3 regions of the Micromonospora inositola genome follow, and region 1 is predicted to be linked to each of the others. Evidence: riboswitches for the same ligand, from Rfam matches in the RefSeq annotation. Region 1 holds a riboswitch; each other region holds the start of a gene.
What was found. Region 1 has a riboswitch for cyclic di-AMP ahead of GA0070613_RS29710 (C39 family peptidase). Riboswitches for the same ligand answer to the same signal wherever they lie in the genome.
Positions count from the first base shown of each region.

Region 1 (3,800 bases):
CGACCGTTGGGCCACCCGGAGCCGCTACCTCGGCGACTTCCCGGCTGACTCGTACGCCGAGGCGTTCCTCGACGCCGCCCGCCGGCAGCTCGAACCGGACTGGAACCCGCCGGCGCCCCGGGCTGCCGACGCCGGTGCGCCCCTGTCCCCCAGCGCCTGACCAACCTCCGCCGGGAGGCGGGCGTCAGTGGAACGGGTCGAGGAGGGCGAGGACGGTCTCCGGGTCCTCCACGTGGGCGTTGTGCCCGAGACCGGGCAGGGTGGCCACCGGGACGCCGAACTCCTTGAGCTGGGCGTCGGTCACCATCGGATCCTGCTCCCCGCGGGCCAGCAGCACCGGCACGTCGGTCGCCGCGAGCAGGGCCGGCAGCCGCGGCTCCCCCACCCCGAACGCGGCCGGGTCCATCGCCAGCCGCCAGCGGCCGTCCTCCCGGCGCAGTCCGGCGTCGACCACCGGGTGGTCCGGCGCGAAGAGGCCGGCGAGGCCGGAGACCCGCAGGTACCGGCGGGCCGCCTCGTCCCGGCTGGCGAACCAGGTGACCGGCCGCTCGGCCAACTCCCGGGCCTTCTCCAGCTCGGCGGGAGACCAGACCGCCTTGATGCCGAGCCCGACCACCGCGTCGACGGGCAGGCCGAGGTGCCGTGCGGCCAGCGCCAGCGCCACCACCCCGCCGAGCGAGTGCCCGAGCACCACGAGCCGGTCCCGCGGCCCCAGCCGGTCGGCGACCGGCCCCAGGCCCGCCACCACCCGCCGGGCCAGTGCCGCGAAGGTGTACGCCGGCAGCGGCGGCGACCAACCGTGTCCGGCCAGGTCGGGGGCGAGCCAACGCCCCGCCCACCGGCGCTCCAGCAGCGGCGCCCAGGGCAACCACACCTCGCCGGTGGCGCCCAGGCCGTGCAGCAGCAACAGCTGGCGGGTACCCGTCTCGTCGGCCATACGGCGCAGTGTGCCACCGGTCGGACGCGACGCGCGAGAGCCAGCGGCGGGCCGTACGGTCGGCATACGACGTCGGGCACCGGCTCCAGGAGCCGGTGCCCGACGGGTGACGCGGAGTGGATCAGGCGGAGTAGCCGCGGGTGGCCATCCAGTTCGCCAGGTCGATGGTGGTGATCCAGTACTCCGGCAGCGCCGGGTTCGCCGAGTCGGCGATCCGCACGGTCCGGCCGTCGTTCTTGTAGCCGACCACCGCGATGTAGTGGCCGCCCGGGAAGGAGTGCCAGCCGCCGTCGGTGTCGGTGGCGTCGCCCGCGACGTTGGCGACGACGCCCCGCCCGTCGGTGATCGCCTTCACGACGTCGGCCTGCAGCTGGTCCATCTGTGCGGGGGTGGCCGCACCCGGGATCATATGCGTCCGGTACGGGTTGCCCTTGACCATCTGGTTCAGCCCTCGGGTGGTGTCCTCGGCCGAGTTGGTGCCATTCTCGGTGGTGCCGAGCGGGCCGGCCATCTCGTCCTGGGTCCGCTCGATGCCGGCCGCGCTCAGCGCGTTCCGCACCGCGGCGGGGCCGCAGTTGTAGAAGTAGAGCTGCGCCTCGTAGTTGTAGTCCAGGACCTTGGTCGACGGCGGCTTCGGCGCCGCCTTCCGGGTCAGGTCGGGGTTCGGCTTCGCCGAGGTCGTCGACGCCGACGGCTTGGGGCTGGACGACGTCGACGGGGCGGCGGCGATCCGCTCCTGGCTGCGGGTGGCCACGTCGCCGAGACGCGGGGCCAGCTCAGAGACGGCGGCGGTGGTCTCCTGGCGGACGGGCGCGTCGTCGGTGTTGGCGAGCAGGGCGCCGGTGCCGGAGGCCAGCACGAGCGCGGCGGCGGAGCCGGCGACGATCTGGTACGGGCGCTCGGTCGCGAGGCGCCGCAACTGCCGCTTCAGGGTGTGCTTCACGTTGGTCCTCCACGGGGGGCGGGAGCGGCGCACGCCGGACCGACGCGCGGAGGAACTCACGCGCGACGAGGGATCGTGGGCGGTGCGACCGCGGGAACGGGGGCGCCCGGTCAACCGGGCGGCAGGGCGGATGCCGGAATCAGCGCGCCGGTGAGGCGGGCGACGGCACCGCGGCGCCGTGGAGGCGGGGGGACGAACGGGGGATGGGATCTGGCTCCACGAGGATGGGAACTCCTTCCGACACCGCCTACCGGGTTAGCTGACGGATTCGGGCGGGAAGATCGCCCTACCGCGGGCCGTGGCTCGCGGATTCACCCCGGACGTGCACTGGGTCCCCGGTTCGTGACATCACGATTGAGCGGGTCGGCGCGGCGTCGCCTCTTGCGATCGGAAACCGCACCGGACGCGCTGACACTACCGGCGGGTATCCGCCCTGCCAAGCGGCCCCACCTGCTTAAACCTCGGTCACCATTACTCTGACCGGAACAGCCCGTCACTGACGTCACTCAATGGGACATGCAGTTATGACGGAACCATCGGGCGAAATTCGGACATCGGGTGGCGAGTGGCCCGGAAATTGCGGGGGTCGATCGCCGGAACCGGCCCGGATGACCGTTTCCCGATTCGCGTGACGAGGCTCACCGAATTCAGGTCACAATTCAGCCAACCCGCGCCGGCCGCCAGCGCGCCGGGCGGGCCGGGGCGGTGGCGACCACCACCGGGGCGAGGGTCTGGGTGACCGCCTCCGCACGGCGTACCGGGACCGGTCCGGGGCGCACCGCCGCCGCGGCGGCGTACGCCTCCACGGCCAGCGCACGGGCCGCCTCGGCGGCCAGCTCCGCGTCCCGCCAGGCCCGCTGCTCCCGCTCGGCCGCCGTGCGGTAGCCGGCCAGCCGGCCGTCGCGTACCACCCGGGCCAGGACGATCTCCTGCTCCGCCGGGTGCCGGCGCGGGTCCCACCCGTTGCGGTGCGCGAGGACGTCGGCGAGCTGCCGCGCCGACAGCTCACCCCGCCAGTGCGCCGCCATCGCGGCGTGGCGCAGCCACCGCTCCCGGGCGGCGTACTCCGCCGGGGTCCGCGGGGTACGCGGCGCGGGCAGCACGGCGGCGCCGGCGAGCCGACGGGCGACGCTCTCCGCCTCGTCGTACGCCCGCCAGGCCCGGTCGGCCTCGTCCTGGGCCCGCAGCCACTGCTCCCGCCGTCGACGCGCGGTCTGCGCCGCCCCGGCCGCGGCCACCGCCACCTCGTCGGCGTACCGGCGCAGGTCGGCGAGGCGGGCCGCCTCCTCGGCGGCCGGGTCGGGGACCGGCTCGGCGTCGGACGGGGTCTCCCGCTCGGGGCGGGCGACCAGCGCGGCGAGCAGGGCCAGGGCGAGCAGGACCAGGGCCGACCAGATGGCGGCGGCCTGCGGGACCTCGATCAGGAACTGGTAGAGCACGGTCTGCATGATCGGCACCTCACGGGAGCGATGTGGCGGAGGAGAGGTCCGCACGCCCCGGCGCGGCGGGGCGCGGGGAGGAACGGGCGCCACCGGGCCGCCGTCGGGCGGGGTGCGGGGGTGAGGTTCGGTGGAGAGCGGCTGCGGGCGTGGCCCGCGGGCGGTCAGCGGGACGGCGGGGCCCGGGAGCCGAGGGCCGCCGGGACGCTCCCGCCCGGGACGCGGTCCCCGGAAACCGCGACGACCACGGTCCGCAGCGCTGCCGGCGGGGACTCGATGCCGACCGGCAGGGCCTGCTGGTCGGTCCCGGCCACGAGGTCGCCGCCGGCCGCGTCGACCGACGCCTTCGCGGCGCGGCCCCGGTCGGCGGTGGTCGCTCCGGGCGATACGCGGCCCGCATCGAGGAGGGCCGGCGGGGCGGTCGCCCCGGAGGATGCGGGGGCGGCGGAAATCACCGCGGCGGCCTGGGCCGCCTGGGCGG
Region 1 covers NZ_LT607754.1:6,235,929-6,239,728, forward strand. The annotation lists gene GA0070613_RS29700 (CDP-glycerol glycerophosphotransferase family protein) at 1-160, shown strand, start outside; gene GA0070613_RS29705 (alpha/beta fold hydrolase) at 185-937, opposite strand; gene GA0070613_RS29710 (C39 family peptidase) at 1,059-1,880, opposite strand; cyclic di-AMP (ydaO/yuaA leader) riboswitch at 2,110-2,251, opposite strand; gene GA0070613_RS29715 (hypothetical protein) at 2,540-3,331, opposite strand; gene GA0070613_RS29720 (hypothetical protein) at 3,484-3,800, opposite strand, start outside.

Region 2 (3,800 bases), 2.8 Mb from region 1:
CCGGAGGACTACCGGGAGTACGCGCACGTGGTGGTCGACGAGGCGCAGGACGTCTCGCCGATGCAGTGGCGCATGATCGGCCGGCGCGGCCGGCTGGCCTCCTGGACGGTGGTGGGCGACCCGGCGCAGACCGCGTGGACCGGCGACCCGGAGGAGCTGACCCGGGCCCGGGACCAGGCGTTGGGGCGACGCCGCCGGCACCAGTTCACGCTGACCACCAACTACCGCAACTCGGCGGAGATCTTCGCGGTGGCGGCGGCGGAGATCCGCCGGCTCTACCCGGACCTGCCGCTGCCCACCGCGGTGCGCTCCACCGGGGTCGACCCGGTGGAGCGGACCGTGCCGGCCGCCGAACTGGCGGCGGCCACCGTCGAGGCGGCCGGGGCCCTGCTGGCCGAGGTCGAGGGGACGGTCGGTGTGATCACCCCGGTGCCGCGCCGGGACGAGGTGGCCGGCTGGCTCGCCGACCTGGGCGGCTCCCGGCTCCAGGTGGTGACGAGCCTGCAGGCCAAGGGCATGGAGTACGACGGGGTCGTGCTGGTCGCGCCGAGCGAGATCCGGGCGGAGCCGGGCTCCGGCGTACGGACCCTCTACGTGGCGCTCTCCCGGGCCACGCAACGGCTCACCACCCTCGACCCGCTGGGCTGAGCAGGGCTTTGACCGCGAGCGGGCGGACGCCGGTCAGTCACTTGCATACATAGCGATGTGAGCATAGATTGGCCCCGCCGGGGCGAGGGGCGAAAGGGTGTGGGCGTGGGCGCAGGTCATGACCACAGCGGGGCGGTGACCAACGCCGCGTCCCGCCACCGGGGTCGACTCTGGGCCGCGTTCGGGCTGCTCAGCGCCCTGATGCTGGTCGAGGCGGTCGCCGCGTTCGCGACCGGCTCGCTCGCCCTGCTCTCGGACGCCGGGCACATGTTCACCGACGTGCTGGGCATCGGCATGGCCCTGGCCGCGATCACCGCCACCCGACACGCCGACACCGACCCGCAGCGCACCTTCGGGCTCTACCGGCTGGAGGTGCTGGCCGCCCTGGCCAACGCCGTGCTGCTCGGCGCGGTCGCGATCTACGTGCTGGTCGAGGCGGTACGCCGGTTCGGCGAGCCGCCGGAGGTGCTGGCCGGTCCCATGCTCGCGGTGGCGGTGCTCGGCCTGCTGGCCAACATCGCCGCCTTCGCCCTGCTGCGTGCCGGGGCGCAGGAGAGCATCAACCTGCGCGGGGCGTACCTGGAGGTGCTGGGCGACCTGCTCGGCTCGCTCGGGGTGATCGGCGCCGCGCTGGTCATCGCGCTCACCGACTGGTGGTGGGCGGACCCGCTGGTCGCCGTCGGGATCGGGCTGTTCATCCTGCCGCGCACCTGGCGGCTGGGGCGGGCCGCGGTGCGCATCCTGGTGCAGGCCGCCCCGGAGCACCTCCAGGTGACCGCGGTGCACGACCGGCTGGCCGCGGTGCCCGGCGTCGCCGAGGTGCACGACCTGCACGTCTGGACGTTGACCTCCGGCATGGAAGTGGCCTCGGCGCACCTGACCATGGCGCCCGGGGCCGACGTGGGCGAGGTGCTGGCCGCCGCCCGGGCCGCGCTGCACGAGGACTTCGGGATCGATCACGCCACGTTGCAGATCGAGCCCGGAGCGTCAGCCGGGGCCTGTGGTGCAGTCGAGTGGTAATTAGGGCAAACTTAAATCAGAGTGAGTATTGTGCACCTGTGCCGGTTTTGCTCCCGATCGCGCCCTTCGCTCACCGGGCCGGGACGGGGCACCACCGGTAGGCTCGGCCCCGGCCTCCGCCGGGCGGCGCCCTCCGGCGCCTGCGGTGGCCGCCGCCTAATCGCCGCCCGCGGCGAACCGGGGAACCATGTTCGTGGGGTGCATCCGCGCCAGCGGTAGGGATCTTCCGTCCCGAACCCGTCAGCTAACCCGGTCGGCGGCTGACGGAAGGAAACCTGAATGCCAGCAGTGGCACCAGTACGACGGACGGCCGCCCGGTTGGCGGCCCTGCTCGTGGCGACGCTCGCGCTCGGCGTCGCGACCGCCCCGGTCGGCCCCGCCGCGGCCGCGCCCCGGGCCGGCCTGCTCGCCGCCGCCCCCGGCGACGACGAGGGCGGCACCCCGGCGCTGCGCGCCCAGCTCGACGCGGCCAGCAAGGGCTGGCTGGAGGCGAAGGCGGCGCTGGCCCGCTCGGTCGGACGGCAGAAGCAGCTCACCGACCAGCTCACCACGACCAACGCCGAGCTGAGCGTCCGCGACACCAAGGTCGGCGAGATCGCCGGGGTCGCGTACCGGACCGGCCGGCTCGGCACCGCGGCGGCGCTGCTCAACAGCGACAGCCCGGAAGGCTTCATGGATCGCGCCGCCGCGCTGGGCCAGGTCGCCGCCCACGAGGACCGGGCGTTGCGCGACCTGATCGAGACCCGGGACCGGGCGACGACGACCCGGACGGCGCTGAACGCCGAGATCCAGGAACAGCGCAAGCAGGTCGCGGTGATGGCCAAGCGCAAGCAGCAGGCCGAACGCGCCCTGGAGGTGGCGAACGACCGCGCCCAGAGCAGCAGCGACAGCGGCGGCACGGTCCGGGGCACCTCCACCGCGAACGCCGACCCGGCGCCGCGCAACTCCGACGGCTCCTGGCCGCCCGAATCGTGCAGCGTCAACGACCCCACCCCGGCCGACGGCTGCATCACCCCGCGCACGCTGCACGCGCTCAACGAGGCCAAGTCGGCCGGCTTCACCCGGTACGTCTCCTGCTACCGGCCCAGCGGATCCGGTGAGCACCCGAAGGGCCGGGCATGCGACTTCGCCGCGCAGTCCGGCGGTTTCGGCGGGGTCGCCTCCGGCGGCGACCGGACGTACGGCAACAACCTGGCGGCCTACTTCGTCCGCAACTCCGACGCGCTGGCTGTGCTCTACGTGATCTGGTTCAAGCAGATCTGGCTGCCGAGCAGCGGCTGGAAGGCGTACAGCGGCGGCAACGGCGACCCGTCCAGCGATCACACCAACCACGTGCACCTGTCGGTCTACTGAGCCGAGGGGGTGACCCGTCGCCGGACGGGTCACCCCCGCTACGTCCGCCGACGTACGCCGGATGTCGCCGCCGGCCCCACGACGCGGCCGGGCCGCCGGACCAGCATCGTGGGCATGAGCCGACTCTCCCCCGCCGCCCGCAAGGCCCTGCTGACCCTGCACCTGGTCACCTCGCTGGGCTGGCTCGGCGCGGACCTGGTGCTGCTGATGCTGGGCGTCGCCGGGCTGCGCGGCGCCGACCCCGAGGTGGTCTACCCGGCCGCGGGGCTCGTCGTCACGTACCTCTTCGCGCCGCTGAGCGTCGTGGTCTGGCTGGTCGGGGTGGTCAGCGCGCTGCTCACCCCGTGGGGTCTGCTGCGCTGGCGCTGGGTGCTGGTCAAGTTCGCGCTCACCACGGTGATGCTCGGCCTGGTCCTGCTGCTGCTGACCCCGACCGTGCGCGGGCTCGGCGAGCTGGGCGCGGCGGTGACCATCCGGGACCGGCTGGACCTGGTGATCCCGCCGGCGGTCTCCAGCACGCTGCTGCTCGTCGCCACCGTGCTCTCCACCTACAAGCCGTGGGGCCGGCTGCGTGCCGCGGCCCCGGCCCGGCGCCACCCGGTGGCCGCGGCACGCCGGTCCTGACCGACGACGGTCGGCCCGGGTCGCGGGCGTCCGCGCGGAGCGACGACCGGTCAGCTCACGGCGGGCGCGTCCGGGCCGCGGTCCAGCGCCGCGCCGAGCCGGCTGGCCAGCCCGAGGTGGGCCGCCCGGGCCTGCCGGAAGGCGTACCCGAACAG
Region 2 covers NZ_LT607754.1:3,462,988-3,466,787, reverse strand. The annotation lists gene GA0070613_RS16655 (HelD family protein) at 1-648, shown strand, start outside; gene GA0070613_RS16650 (cation diffusion facilitator family transporter) at 754-1,668, shown strand; cyclic di-AMP (ydaO/yuaA leader) riboswitch at 1,812-1,943, shown strand; gene GA0070613_RS16645 (coiled-coil domain-containing protein) at 1,948-3,021, shown strand; gene GA0070613_RS16640 (hypothetical protein) at 3,136-3,645, shown strand; gene GA0070613_RS16635 (SRPBCC family protein) at 3,696-3,800, opposite strand, start outside.
Region 2: it holds a riboswitch for cyclic di-AMP, as region 1 does, so the genes downstream of both, GA0070613_RS16645 (coiled-coil domain-containing protein) here and GA0070613_RS29710 (C39 family peptidase) in region 1, are expected to answer to the same signal.

Region 3 (3,800 bases), 1.8 Mb from region 1:
AGCTGCATGCCGGGAACCGACGGTTCGTCACCGGCGTTCCGCGCCACCCCAACCAGGACGCCGGCCACCGGGCGGCGGTCGCCGACGGCCAGCACCCCTTCGCGGTGATCGTCGGCTGCTCCGACTCCCGCCTCGCCGCTGAGATCATCTTCGACCGCGGCCTGGGTGACCTCTTCGTGGTCCGGACCGCCGGCCACACGGCGGGTCCCGAGGTGCTCGGCAGCGTCGAGTACGCCGTGACGGTGCTCGGCACGCCGCTGGTGCTGGTGCTCGGGCACGACTCCTGCGGCGCGGTGCAGGCCGCCCGGGAGGCGGTCAGCACCGGCAGAACCCCGGCCGGGCACCTCGGCGCGGTGGTCGACGCCGTGCTGCCCAGCCTGCGCCGGGCGGCGGCGGAGGGCATCGAGGAGATCGACGGCATCGTCGACATTCACATCGCGCAGACCGTCGAGGCGCTGCTGGCCGGCTCCGCCGTCCTGGCCGGTGAGGTGGCCGCCGGTCGGTGCGCGGTGGTCGGCATGTCGTACCAGCTCAACGCGGGCGAGGTGCGGACGGTGGCCGTGGTCCCGGCGGGTGCCGCGACCACGCCGCCGCCCGCGCAGGTCGACCGCGCCGAGCCCACCGCCGTCGCCGGCTGAGCGCCCGGCCACCGACGACAACGGCCGAGGGGCCGTCCCGCGGGTCGGCGGGGCGGCCCCTCGGCCGGGTACGTCGTCGGTCAGAGCAGCGACATGTGCACGTGGTCGGTGTGGTTGGAGGGCCCGCTGTAGGACTTCCAGCCGGTCGCCGGGAACCAGATCTGCCGGTTCCAGATCACGTAGTAGATGCCGAGCCGGTCCGCGTTGCGGATCAGGAAGGCGGCGACGTTGTTGCCGTACATCCGGGTGTCGTTGTTGTGCCAGGGGGCGAACCCGCTGTTCTGCAGCGACCAGTCGCAGGCCCGGCCCTTGGGGTGCTCCCACGGCCCGCCGGGCCGGTAGCAGCCGACGAAGCGGTTGAAGCCGGCCCGCTTGACCTCCTTGTACGCGTGCAGCGTGCGCGGCGTGATGCAGCCGGAGGTGGTGGGGTCGTTCTCGCTGCACGACTCGGGCTTCCAGTCCCCGTCGGCGGTGCGACCGGGGCCGATCCGGGCGACCGGCGAGGTGGCCGAGACCAGGCCGCCGGTGAAGCCCTTTCCGCCGACCAGGGCGAGCGCCTTCTCCGTCTCGATCTTCTCCCGGGCCATCGCGTTAGTCAGCGTCTGCTGCGCGCGCACCTCGGCGTCGAGCGCCAGCTTGGCCTGCTCGGCGCGGGTCTTGGCCGCGTTGACCTCGGCGAGCTTCTGCGCGTTGACCATGTTCAGCTCGTCGAGGGCGGCGGCCCGCCGGACGAACGAGTCCGGGGCGTTGCTCTCCAGCAGCATGGCCAATGCGCCGATCCGGCCGGTCCGGTACGACTGCGCCGCGATCTGGCTCACCTGCGGGCGCAGGGCGTCCAGCTGGCGCTGCGCCGTCCGTACCTCCAGGGCGAGCTGGAGCTGGCGCTGCTGCGACTTCGCCAGCTTGGTCTTCGCCTGCAGGTAGTTGCGGTTGGCGGCCTCGATGGCGTCGGTGATGAGCTTCGGCTCGCCGTCCTCGTCGTGCCCGGAGGGGATGGGCGGCGTCGTCGGCGCCGCGATCGCCGGGGCGGGGCCGGCGAGGATGGCGAACGCGGCGAGCACGGCCAGCACGGGTGTCAGCCAGCGGCGCAGGGGTGCCGTCACAGTGTTCCCTTCCGTCGACCGCCGACCGGGTTAGCTGACGGGTTCGGGACGGAAGTGGCCCCTACCGCTGGCGCGGATTCACCCCAGGTGCCTGGTTCCCCGGCTCGCCGTGCGGCGATTGGGCGGCGGCACCGCAGGCGCCGCTGCGCGCCTTCGTCGGTGACCGGCAGCGAGGTTACCCGAGAGTCGTCCCGAGGATCTACGTCCGGAAGCCGACTAAAAGCGGTAATTCGGCGCGCGACTCCGTGACCAGCGTCGCGTTCGGCGCGGACGGTCACGCTGCGCAGTGTCACCATGCGGTGTCCGTGCTCCTTTCCGGTCCGGTCCTGCCGCCGAGGGCGCCCGGGGCGGCGCCGGCGCGCGGTGCGCTGAGCGCCGCCAGCGCGGCGTCCGGTTCCGCGGGGGGACGGGACGCCGGCGCGGCGGACCCCGCCGCCCCGCCCCGGCCGGCGGCGGTCACCACGGCCGCCAGGCCGGTGGTGAGCGGTACGGCGGCGATCAGGCCGATCGTGGCCACCGCGCTGCGGACGATCTCCTGCGCCATGAACTCGCTGGTGAGGATCTCGCTCACCGGCCGCGAGTCGGCGACGAGCAGGAGCAGCAGGGGCAGCGAGGCGCCCGCGTACGCCAGCACGATGGTGTTGACCGTGGAGGCGATGTGCGCGCGGCCGACCCGGGTGGCCGCCCGGTAGAGCTGCAACCGGGACAGCCCCGGATTGGCGTGCGCCAGCTCGGTGACGGTGGCCGCCTGGGTGACCGTCACGTCGTCCAGCACGCCCAGCGAGCCGATGACGATGCCGGCCAGCAGCAGCCCGTGCAGGTCGACATCGCGCTGGAACATCGACAGGGTGGTGGCGTCCTCGCTGCCGAACCCGGTCAGATGGGTGGCCGCCGTGGCGAGGGTGCCGAGAACGCCGGTCAGCACCAGGCTGCCGAGGGTGCCGAGGACCGCCACCGAGGTCTGCGCGGTGATCCCGTGGGTCAGGTACAGCACCACGAACATGATCAGCGCCGAGCCGACGATCGCCACCAGCAGCGGCGACTGGCCGGCGCCGATTCCCGGCAGCACGAAGCCCAGCAGGATGGCGAAGCTCGCGACCAGGCCGCCCAGCGCGGCCAGCCCCCGCCAGCGGCCGAACGCGACGATGGCGACGGCGAAGAGCGCCGCCAGCCAGATCAGCGGCTTGCCCCGCTGGTGCTCGGCGATGTTGTAGCTCTTCGTCGCAGGGTCGGCCGGGTCCAGCAGCTCCACCAGGACGATCCGGTCGCCGACCTCGACGGTGGGTGCGCCGGGGCCGGCGGGGAGCGGGGTCTCCACCTGGCGGCCGGCGTCCGGGCCCTGCTCGACCGCGACGCCGACCGTGCCGCACGGCCCGGCGGAGCCGCCCGGGGTGCCCTCCGGCACCTCCGCCGCCGGCGGGCACGGCTCGGTCACCACCCGGGTCACCGTGCCGTGGTACCGCGGCACGTCGGCGGCGTGCTCCGGCGTCGGGGTGTGCCGGGGCCAGAGCACCAGGGCGGCGAGCACGGTGAGGACGAACAGCGGGACCACCGTGGCGACGAGGATCCGTCGTACCCCCGGCGGGGCGGACGGAGCCGGACGGGTGTGGTCGGCGCCCATGGCGAGTCTCCCAACGGTTCTCAGGCGAGGTACGTGTCACCGGGCCGGTCGGTTCACCCGGCCGGGAGAGGCGCCCGCCGGTGCGGCGGTCGCCGGGCCGTCGCCGGGAAATGCTAGTCAGGGCGACCCGTGTCCCGCCGGACGGTTGGGCGCGCGTCCGGCGCCGCGGACCTGGCCTTTCCTCCCGACCGGTACGCCCCGGCAGACTAGCGTGGTCGTCGTGCGTACCAAGGCGGCGCTGGCGACCGGACGGTGGGTCCGGCTCCTGGTGCTGCTCGGCACGCTGGTCGGGCTGGCCGCCATGCACACCGTCGGCCACGGCGCGCACGCCTCCGGCGGGCACCGGGCGGGTCATCCGACGCAGCGCGCCGGGCACCACCTCGGTCTTCCGGCGGTCCTCGCCGAGCCGGCCGCGACCGTCGCGACAGCGGTCGGCGC
Region 3 covers NZ_LT607754.1:1,330,042-1,333,841, reverse strand. The annotation lists gene GA0070613_RS06340 (carbonic anhydrase) at 1-638, shown strand, start outside; gene GA0070613_RS06335 (hypothetical protein) at 719-1,741, opposite strand; cyclic di-AMP (ydaO/yuaA leader) riboswitch at 1,746-1,876, opposite strand; gene GA0070613_RS06330 (YibE/F family protein) at 2,031-3,362, opposite strand; gene GA0070613_RS06325 (hypothetical protein) at 3,583-3,800, shown strand, end outside.
Region 3: it holds a riboswitch for cyclic di-AMP, as region 1 does, so the genes downstream of both, GA0070613_RS06335 (hypothetical protein) here and GA0070613_RS29710 (C39 family peptidase) in region 1, are expected to answer to the same signal.